DNA from 3 places in the Mesorhizobium salmacidum genome. Region 3 is predicted to be linked to each of the others. Evidence: riboswitches for the same ligand, from Rfam matches in the RefSeq annotation. Region 3 holds a riboswitch; each other region holds the start of a gene.
What was found. A riboswitch is a leader RNA that binds a small molecule or an ion and turns the genes downstream of it on or off. The one in region 3 is predicted to bind cobalamin.
Positions count from the first base shown of each region.

Region 1 (3,266 bases), on a different contig from region 3:
GGATCGACTGGTCGAGCGGCACGTCGCCACGCTCCAGATCATCGACGATCTTCTCCAGCGCGTCGAGTGCCTGCTCGAAGCTCATCGCCTTGACGTCTTCGTTGATCTCACCAGTCATCATTCATCCTTTCATCAGTCGCCCGACATGGGCGGCGACCGAAAATGCCAATCCGTGCAGATCGTAGCCGCCCTCGAGCACGCTGACGAGCCGGTTGCCGCTATGGCGCGCGGCGCGCTGCATCAGCTGGCCGGTCGCCCAGTCGAAATCGTCCTCGGTCAGATTGATTTCCGCCAGCGGGTCGCGATGGTGGGCGTCGAAGCCGGCCGAAACGATGATCAAATCGGGCGCGAAATTGTCGAGTGCCGGCAGCACGCGCGACAGGAAAGCATCGCGAAACACCTCGCTGCCGGTCTGCGGCGCCAGCGGCGCGTTGACGATGTTGCCGGCGCCGGTCTCGTTCTTCGCGCCGGTGCCGGGATAGAGCGGCATCTGGTGCGTCGAGCAATAGAGCACCGAGGGATCGTCCCAGAAAATATCCTGCGTGCCGTTGCCGTGGTGCACGTCCCAATCGACGACGGCGACACGCTCCGCGCCATGCTTCTTCTGCGCATAGCGGGCAGCGATAGCCGCAGTGTTGAAGAAGCAGAAGCCCATGGCCGTGTTCTTTTCAGCATGATGGCCAGGCGGCCGGGCGGCGACGAAGACATTGTCGGCGCGGCCCGCAAAGACGTCGTCGACGGCGGCATTGGCGGCGCCGATCGCCGTGATCACCGCCTGCCAGCTCTTCGGGCTGGCAGTGGTGTCGGCGTCAATGCGGGCGAGGCCTTCATCGGGAATGGCAGCGCGCACGCGCGCGACGAAATCGGCGGGATGCGCGTAGAGGATGGTGGCCTCGTCGCCTTGCGGTGCCTCGACGCGGTCAAGCGCGGCAAAAGCTTCGTCGTCGAGCACGCGCTCGATGGCGCGCAAGCGGTCGGGCCGCTCGGGGTGACCTGGCGGGGTGATGTGTTCGAGGAAGATCGGGTGCGTGTAGAGACGAGTGGCCATGTCCCCCTATCTAGTGCCCCGGCGCCGTGATGGCCATGCGTTGCGGCTTGATCGCTGGGGAAAATCACGGCTGCGTCCATTCATGTCGCTGCGGGCATTGGCGTCGCCGGCGCTTCGGCGTAAGGTCGCCGCCACTGCCTGGTGCCCGCCGGTCTGTTTGTTTTAGCCGCATTCTGCGACGCCAAGTGATTCCACTTGGCTACAAGTGCTCTGGCGGGAGAATCGGGAACACGGTTTGATACCGTGGCGTGCCCAACGCTGTGAGGGGGACCGCGCCGGTAAGTGCCACTGTCAATGACGGGAAGGCACCGGACGCGGGTTGATCCCGAGCCAGAAGACCGGCCTGGCAGGCATCGTCATCCGCATGGTCAGGCGGATGATATCAGAGCGACGCGCGTCCTCCTGGACGCACAAAGTACGCTCTGAGAATTTGAACTGCTGCAATCGCAAGGGGACAAGCGATGCCGGAAGCTATGACCGCTCCAATGGGCGATGGATTTGATCAGATAGCGCGTGACGCGGTTTACCGCGCCATGTTCACGCGGCGCGACGTCCGCAGCCATTTTACATCGGAAACGATCGACGACGAGGTGCTGGCGCGGCTTTTGCTCGCCGCCCATCACGCGCCGTCAGTCGGCTTCATGCAGCCTTGGAATTTCATCGTCATCCGCGATGCCGCGCGACGGGCGGAGGTGCGCGATCTGTTCTTGGCGGCGCGCGAACAGGAACTGCCGGCAATCGAGGCGGACCGGCGGGCGCTTTACCGCAAGCTCAAGCTCGAAGGCATCTGCGAAAGCGCATTGAACATCTGCATCACCTGCGACCGCGAGCGCTCGAAAGCCTCGCCGCTGGGACGCTGGCACAATCCGGAAATGGATCTTTACAGCACGGTCTGCGCGGTGCAGAATTTTTGGCTGGCGGCACGCGCCGAGGGAGTCGGCGTCGGCTGGGTCAGCATCATCGAGGCGCAAGCGCTGAAGAGCCTGCTGTCCATCCCCGATCACGTGACGCCGATCGCCTATCTCTGCGTCGGCCGTGTCTCGGAGTTCGCGCCAAAACCGGATCTCGAAACGCATGGCTGGGGCCGACGGCTGCCGTTGCCCGACCTGATCATGAGCGAGACTTTTTGTGGGCAAGGCGAAGCGCCGCTCAAATCGACAGTGGCCCGCTTCAGCACTGTCGCCGGTGGGCCCGCCAGCCCAACCGATCAGCGTGTCGCGCCGGCCGTGCCCCAGCGCGAACCGTCGAAGGTGGAGAGCGCCTTGCGCTTGAGTTCCCGGAACTTCGACGAGGCATCGGCCAGCCTGGCGTCCCAGGCGGCATCGGGCACCTGACCCTCGATGGTCTTGAAATAGACCTGCATCAGGCAGGCGATGGCGAACGGCTCGATGAACGCCGCCTTAAAGGCCCAGGCAAAGACGATGGCCAGAACGAAGGCCCAACCGGCGAGCTGTCCTGGCATGACGTAAAGAATGGCGGCTGCCGGGGCCAGCATCAGCAGGAAGATGACGAAGGAGACCCCCCACATGATCACGGCCAGCCAGACGGCGTTCTTGACCATGATCTTGCCGTTCTGGGCGTAGAGCACGACGCCTTGCCGCGCGGTCTCGAAGGGTGAGGACGAATTGATGCGGATGTTGTAGCCGAGAATGATCTCGTCGACATAGGTCAGCGACAGGCGGATCACCGTGTTGAGGAACGAGACCAGGCCGCTCAGGCCCGGAATGGGCAGGAAAGCCGCAATGCCGCTCAGCAGGCCGGTGATGGCGCGGATGGCGCCCTTGACCAGCTGGTCGACGACGAAAAGGATGTTCGCTTCGGCAAAGCGCTCGGTCACAACCTCTTTCGCGTAGGCGATCTGGTTCTGGCCGTCGGGTACGTCATGGCCGTCGATCAGATGCACCATGACGGCGATATGGCCTGCCTTGACGACGTAGAGGATGTATTCGCGGATCCAGTAGACAGCGATCGAGACGAGGCCGAAACCAACTACGCCGCCCCACATGGCAAAGGACAACGGCCCGTCGGGATCGGTGGAGATATGGCCGACGCCATAGCCGACCGAGGCGCCCGTGCCGGTGGCCATGATATAGGCCAGCGTGATGCCGAAATAGACGATCATACGAAAGACGATGAAAGGCCAGGTCCGCATCATGATGGACACCGACCTGCCGATATCGAAATCCCACATGCCCCGAATCCCCCAGAGGTGGCGTGG
Region 1 covers NZ_JAPYKS010000016.1:104,078-107,343, reverse strand. The annotation lists gene O7A60_RS21450 (exodeoxyribonuclease VII small subunit) at 1-118, opposite strand, end outside; gene O7A60_RS21445 (histone deacetylase family protein) at 122-1,048, opposite strand; cobalamin riboswitch at 1,235-1,410, shown strand; partial or broken gene bluB (5,6-dimethylbenzimidazole synthase) at 1,510-2,169, shown strand; gene O7A60_RS21435 (hypothetical protein) at 2,256-3,239, opposite strand.
Region 1: another riboswitch for cobalamin. It lies ahead of bluB (5,6-dimethylbenzimidazole synthase); the one in region 3 lies ahead of O7A60_RS12135 (CbtB domain-containing protein).

Region 2 (3,266 bases), on a different contig from region 3:
GAGCACAGCGTCGAGACTGGTGCCGATGACGGCACCACCAAGGTCGTATTCGCGAGCCCTGGCCTTCGCCCTGTCGGCATCGAGATCGACAAGGCCGACAATGGCGAGCCCGTCGATTTGCCGCGCGGCATCGAGCCAGGCCTTGCTCATCGCTCCGCAGCCGACCAGAACGGCGTCGATCATCCAGCGCTCCTCCTCTCGGCCCCTCCAGGCCGATCGTCCCGGCGTTCACGACGTGACCGTAAACGTTTTTCCGTAAACGTTTACGAGAACACACCCGAAGGCGTAGAATGTCAATCGGCCGCCCATGAAAATCGTCGTTGCGCCTTGGCCCGGGCGGCCACCGGTGCTAGCCAAGCAAGGGGGAGAACAGTCACTTGGCGTCCAGCATTCACGACCTTGCCCGTCACCTGAACATTTCGATCGGCACGGTGTCGCGCGCCCTCAATGGCCGCGCCGACGTCAATGCCGACACACGCCAGCGCGTTCTCGAGGCGGCCAGGGCTCTCAACTATTCGCCAAACCAGTCCGGCCGCAGTCTCAGGCAAGGCGCTACCCACTCGATTGCCTTCATGCTGCAGCCGCATCCGGGCGACCAGGAATACGGCGAGCCTTTCTTCATTCCGTTCCTGACTGGATTGCAGGGCCGGCTCGCCGAAAGCGGGCTGGATCTCATCGTGGTGATGGGCGCGCCGGGCGACTATCAGCAGGAGCGCCTGCGGCGTGTCGTCGAGACGCGCCGTGCCGACGCGGTGGTGCTGGCCTGGACGCGGCGCGAGGACGAGCGCATCGACTATCTGACCCAGGCCGGCTTCCCCTTCGCCACGCTCGGCCGCAGCCGCTCCGGCGACAAGGCCTACCCCTCGCTCGATCTTGATTTCGAAAAAGCAGGCGCCGACGCGGTCGATCGGCTGGTGGCGCGTGGCCATCGCCGGATCGCCGCCATTCGCCCATCGCTCGATCTGAATTTCGGCTATCTGTTCCTCGACGGCTACCGCAAGGCCTTGCGCCGGCATGGCATCGCCGTCGATCCCGGCCTGATTGCCGACGGCTTCATCAACGAGGCCGGTGGCTACGAAGTGACACCGCAGGTGATGCGGCGCAAGGACCCGCCGACCGCCATCATCTTCAACAATGACGCAATGGCGCTTGGCGGCTGCAAGGCGCTGGCCGAGATGGGCATCAAGCCGGGTCACGACATGGCGGTGACCGTCATCGTCGATACGCCGCTCTGCCGCTATTTCTCGCCAGCGTTGACTGCTTTCCGCCCGGCGCTGCAGCCCATGGGACGGCGGCTCGCCGAAATGCTGCTGGCGTCGCTGCCGGCTTTTGCGGGGGCCGCCGGGCCAGAGACCATCAGGGAGGTCTGGCCGCTGGAACTGATCGCCCGCGACAGCGATTGACCATTGGTTGGTTCTGTTATAACAAAACAAACGACTACCTTGCCTCGCCGCCGCGCGCGGCCTAGGCTGCGACTCGTGATGGTCCCCGAGCCGAAAGGCGAGGGGTGAAAAGGGAACGCGGTGAGATCCGATTTTGGGTCGAGGCCGCGGCTGCCCCCGCAACTGTAAGCGGCGAGCAAGATCCGGAACGCCACTGGCCGGCAAGGCTGGGAAGGCAGGATTGCGCAGAGACCCGTGAGCCAGGAGACCTGCCATCACTGAGTTGACCGGACGGGGTGTGCCGAGAGGAAACGTGGACATCGGTCTTGTCGGCCGGTCGACCAACATCCTTCCGTCGCCAGTTTTGAAAGTGACGGGAAGTTGGACGGCGCAATCGATCGTATTCACCCTGGGCCCATGCACCAGATCATCGTGTGCACCCTTTGCCGCGACGTGCCGACCGGCGTCAGGTCGGGCGAAGGTTTGTGCACCGAGTTGCGCTCCCGCCTCTCGGCCCAGCCTGACGTGGCGCTTGGTTTCACGGTCGAGAGCGTGGCTTGCATGGCGGGTTGCGCGCGTCCCCTGGCGGTGGCTTTCCAGGCGCCTGGCAAGGCCGCCTATCTCTTCCGGTCGGTCGATGCGCAGGCCGACGCTGCCGATCTCGTGCGGTTTGCCAGGCTTTACGCCTCGCTTCCCGACGGCTGGTGCAATTCCGGACAACGGCCGCCGCGCCTGGCCGGCAAGACGCTGGCTCGCATCCCGAGACCCGGCAAGCTGGTGGATGGCAATCGGTGACAGCGCCGCTTCTCGATGCGCGCGACTTGGGCGCGATGGCGAATGGCCGGCATCTGGTCCATGCGGTCAGCCTGTCGGTGACGTCAGGCGACCGCCTCGCCATCATTGGCCCCAACGGCGCCGGCAAGACCACGCTGCTGCGCATGTTGTCCGGCATGCTCAGGCCAAGCTCGGGGGAGGTGAAGCTTGGCGGGCGACGCCTGGACAGGATTTCACCCGCCGAGCGGGCCCTGCATATAGCCGTCGTGGGCCAGACAGACCAGCCGGACCCACGGCTGGCGGTGATCGATTATGTCGAGCTTGGCCGCGTCCCGCATGCCGGCCTGAGGCGCCGCGACGAGGAACGCGACATTGTCGTGGATGCGCTGCGGCGGACCGGCCTGTTGCCGCTGCTCGGCCGGACTATCGGCTCGCTGTCTGGTGGCGAACGCCAACGCGCCCAGCTTGCACGCGCCATCGCGCAGAAGCCCAAAATCCTGTTCCTCGACGAGCCGACCAACCACCTCGATCCGCGCGCCCGCGCGGAACTGCTCGAACTGGTGGCCGGCTTCGGCATGACCGTGATCGCGGTGCTGCACGATCTGACGCTGGTGGCACCCTTCGCCACCAAAGTGGCGGTGATGAACGAGGCCCGGCTGCATGCGCTGGCGCCGCCGCACGAGGCGCTGACGCAACAGCTTATCCGCGAGATTTTCGGCATCGACGTGTTTCGCCTGCGCCATCCCACCGAGGACCGCGAACTGACGGTGTTCGAGCTTCCGAACCGCGCCGCACCGCCGTCCTGATCAAATCCATCCTTATCCGACACGGTTCAACCAAGGAGCAAAGTCCGTGAAACGCCTCGCCCTGTCCCTCGTCTTCTCGCTGCTGGCCTCGACGGCCTTTGCCTTCCCCGTGACCGTCGACAGCTGCGGCAAGCCGCTGACCTTCGACGCGCCGCCAAAGCGCGCCGTCATCCATGATCTCAACATGGCCGAGATGGTCTTCGCGCTGAAGCTGCAGCCGTCCATTGTCGGCCTGACCGGTATCACCGGATGGTATAAAGTCGGCCCCGACTTCAAGGCAGAGCAGGGTTCCATTCCCGAACTG
Region 2 covers NZ_JAPYKS010000035.1:13,246-16,511, forward strand. The annotation lists gene O7A60_RS28615 (Gfo/Idh/MocA family protein) at 1-183, opposite strand, end outside; gene O7A60_RS28620 (LacI family DNA-binding transcriptional regulator) at 378-1,403, shown strand; cobalamin riboswitch at 1,466-1,673, shown strand; gene O7A60_RS28625 (DUF1636 family protein) at 1,800-2,177, shown strand; gene O7A60_RS28630 (ABC transporter ATP-binding protein) at 2,174-2,962, shown strand; gene O7A60_RS28635 (ABC transporter substrate-binding protein) at 3,009-3,266, shown strand, end outside.
Region 2: another riboswitch for cobalamin. It lies ahead of O7A60_RS28625 (DUF1636 family protein); the one in region 3 lies ahead of O7A60_RS12135 (CbtB domain-containing protein).

Region 3 (3,266 bases):
ACGCGGCCCGCAAATCCGCTCGCCAACATCGGCCGCTTCGTGGCGCAGCCAAGGCTCAGGCTCGCCTGGCTGATCGCCTTCGGCCGGTCCTGCTTCTGGACGACGTTCTTCGTCTATGGACCGCTGTTCATGGTGATCACCGGCGAGGGTGAACTGGCGGGCGGCCTGCTGGTCTCGGCCGGCAATGCGCTGCTGTTCATGGCGATCTTCTGGGGCAAGGCAGGAAAACGCTTTGGCGGCCGACGCACCATGACGTTTGCCTATTTCGCCATGTCGGCGTCGCTGCTGGCGGCGGGCACGGTCGGAGCGGCAGAGCCGTTGCTGACCGGCGCCTTCCTGTTGTGCGGCGCCTTCTTCACCATCGCGCTCGACGCGCTAGGCTCGACCGCCTTCATGCGTTCGGTGCGCTCCTATGAACGCGCGCAGATGGCGGCGGTCTACCGCACCTATCTCGACTTTTCCGAATTGACGCCGCCGCTGGTCTATTCGGTGGTGCTGGCCTTCTTCGGATTGGGATCGGTGTTCGTCACGCTCGGCCTGCTGGCGGCGTTTTGTGGCCTCATGACCTGGCGCTACCTGCCTAAATCCCTCTAAAAAAACAGAGCGAAAGCTCAGCATGGCGCGAGCGCACCCAATTTTGGAAGCGGTGCAGCTCATATTCCTCGGGCATCAGCACGCCGGCTGTATGACGCATCGAGCGCAGGCCCTTCTGGTTGACCTCGCAGATCGCGGCATCCTCCTCCAGCACCTGTGTGCCGAAGGCGACGATGTTGTCGATATCGGTGGCGGCGAGCGCCTCGGGCGCGAACAGCCATTCGGCGGTCAATTCGGTCTGTTCGGGACCGAGCGGCACCAGCCGCACGGTCCTGACATAGTCGACATGGCCGACGATGAACATCGAGGGCAGGCTGGTGGCGTAGGTCTGGCCGGCGGCGCGTTCAGCCTGCGTCAAGCCGGGGAAAACCGGCCCATGCGTCTGCCCATCACGCGACCATGTTTCAGCCCCGGCGCGCAGGCCGCCGGAGAATTCCGGCGCATCATTGTCGGCATGGCGCGTCCATTCGGGATCGTCATGCCGGCTCATCAGGCCGCGGCCATAGATCGGCACCAGCCGCGACAGGTCCTTGTGGACGCCCGGGCAGTGCAGGCACTCGTTGAAGTTTTCCCAGAAAATCTTCCAGTTGCAGTTCATCACCTTGCGCAGCACATGGCCTGACACCAGCGTGTCCAGCGGCCAGTTGCCGAGGTCGCCGGAGGCCGGGTCGAAGGATGACTGCGCTGAGCCGGCGGCATCTTCAGCAAGATTGACGAAGACGAAGCCCCGCCACACCGAGAGTGCAACGCGGTAAAGCGGGTGGTCGGCCTTGTCGAAGCCGTCAGGCAGCGATTTCGACGGTACACGCACCAGATCGCCACGCAGCGAATAGGACCAGGCATGATACGGGCAGGTGATCAGCCGCGCCTTCAGGCGTCCTTCGCTTTCCTGGCAAAGCTGCGAGCCGCGATGCCGGCACGTGTTGTGGAAGGCACGCAACTCGCCGGCGTCGTCGCGCAGCACAAGGATTTCCTGCGTACCGACGCGGAAGGTGCGGAATGCCAAAGGCTGGGCAAGGTCGGCCTCGCGGCAGACGAGCAGCCAATTTCTGTACCAGATGGCTTCGAGATCACACTGATAGTTCTCCTGGTCCCAATAGGCCGATGAGGGCAGCGTCGGCTCGGTTCGGGTCAGGCCGCTATAGGGCTCGCGCTCGCTGGCATCACGCTGCATGGCTGGCTTCCTGTCAGGTTGGCAGCCGACACCCGGCCATGAAGTTTGTCAATCAGGAGGGGAGCGGCCTTGCCGATACGACGCTCCTGCGCTGGCGGCTGTCGGAATTTGGTTTGCCGCGCGCGGCGAATTTCCCTATAGTCACCAACGTCGTCGGTTCCTTTTTGGAGCCAAGAGGGAATGCGGTGCGGACAGGAATTCCTGTCCAATGCCGTGGCTGCCCCCGCAACTGTGTGCGGTAGTCCTCTCCATATGCCACTGAAGGTTTTCCTTCGGGAAGGTGGGGAAGGGCGCTTATCCGCGAGCCAGGAGACCTGCCGGCGACAGGAAACTGACTTCGATGCCCTCGGGTGGAGGGCGAAAGGACAAGACATGACTACCGCTTCCGTCTCCCTCGGCGCCTCCGTCTCCTCGCAGTCGCGCTTCATGCAGCTCGCGCTCGCGGCGCTGCTCGGCATGTTCGTCGTCGGCTTTGTCGGTTTCTCGCATATCGATGCGGTCCACAATGCCGCCCACGACTATCGCCACTCGATGGCGTTTCCCTGCCACTAACGAGGATCTGACATCATGAATCTGTTTCGCAACGTCGTGTTCGTCGCGGCGGTCGCGGGGCTCGTGGCCGGTGTCGTTCTCGCCTGCCTGCAGGCCTATGCGACAGTGCCGCTGATCCTCAAGGCGGAAGTCTACGAACAGGCCGGCGGCGGCCATCACCATGACCACGCGGCTGCACCAGCAGCGAGCAACGATGCGGTGAGCACGGTCGCGCCCGCTGGGAATGCGATGAGTTCTGCCGCGCCAGCACCCGCCGAAGTCAAGGCACCGGCGGAGGAAGATGAAGGCTGGGCGCCGGCCGACGGTGTCGAGCGTTTTGCCTTCAGCGTGGTTGCCAATATCGTCACCGGCATCGGCTTCGCGCTGGTCCTGGTCGCGGTTTCCGAGTTTGCCGGCGGCGTCGGCAATTGGCGCAAGGGCGTGTTCTGGGGGCTGGCCGGCTTTGCCGTGTTCACGCTGGCACCAGGCCTCGGCCTGCAGCCGGAACTGCCGGCGATGCCGGCGGCCGATCTGCTTGCGCGCCAGATCTGGTGGACGGCAACGGCCGCGGCGACCGCCATCGGCCTTGGCCTGATCGTGTTTCGCAGATCGCTGCCATTGACCATCCTGGCCGTCTTGCTGATCGTCGCCCCGCATGTCATAGGCGCGCCGCAGCCCGACAGTTTCGAGACGCCTATCCCGGAAGGCCTACACCATCAGTTCGTGGTGGCGGTGACGGTGACCAATCTGGTGTTCTGGCTGGTGCTCGGCGCGGTCGTGGGCGTGGTGCGTAGACGCTTCACCGGCACGGCGACCAGCTTGCGCGACAGCTTTGCCTGATCGCGGCAAGCTGACTTTCATCATCGGCGGCGCGCGCTCCGGAAAGAGCGCGCACGCCGAAACATTGGCGACGGCATTGCCCCCGCCATGGGCGTATGTCGCCACGGCGCAAACCTATGACGATGAG
Region 3 covers NZ_JAPYKS010000007.1:209,594-212,859, reverse strand. The annotation lists gene O7A60_RS12145 (MFS transporter) at 1-594, shown strand, start outside; gene O7A60_RS12140 (aromatic ring-hydroxylating oxygenase subunit alpha) at 581-1,768, opposite strand; cobalamin riboswitch at 1,906-2,104, shown strand; gene O7A60_RS12135 (CbtB domain-containing protein) at 2,141-2,320, shown strand; gene O7A60_RS12130 (CbtA family protein) at 2,336-3,139, shown strand; gene cobU (bifunctional adenosylcobinamide kinase/adenosylcobinamide-phosphate guanylyltransferase) at 3,132-3,266, shown strand, end outside.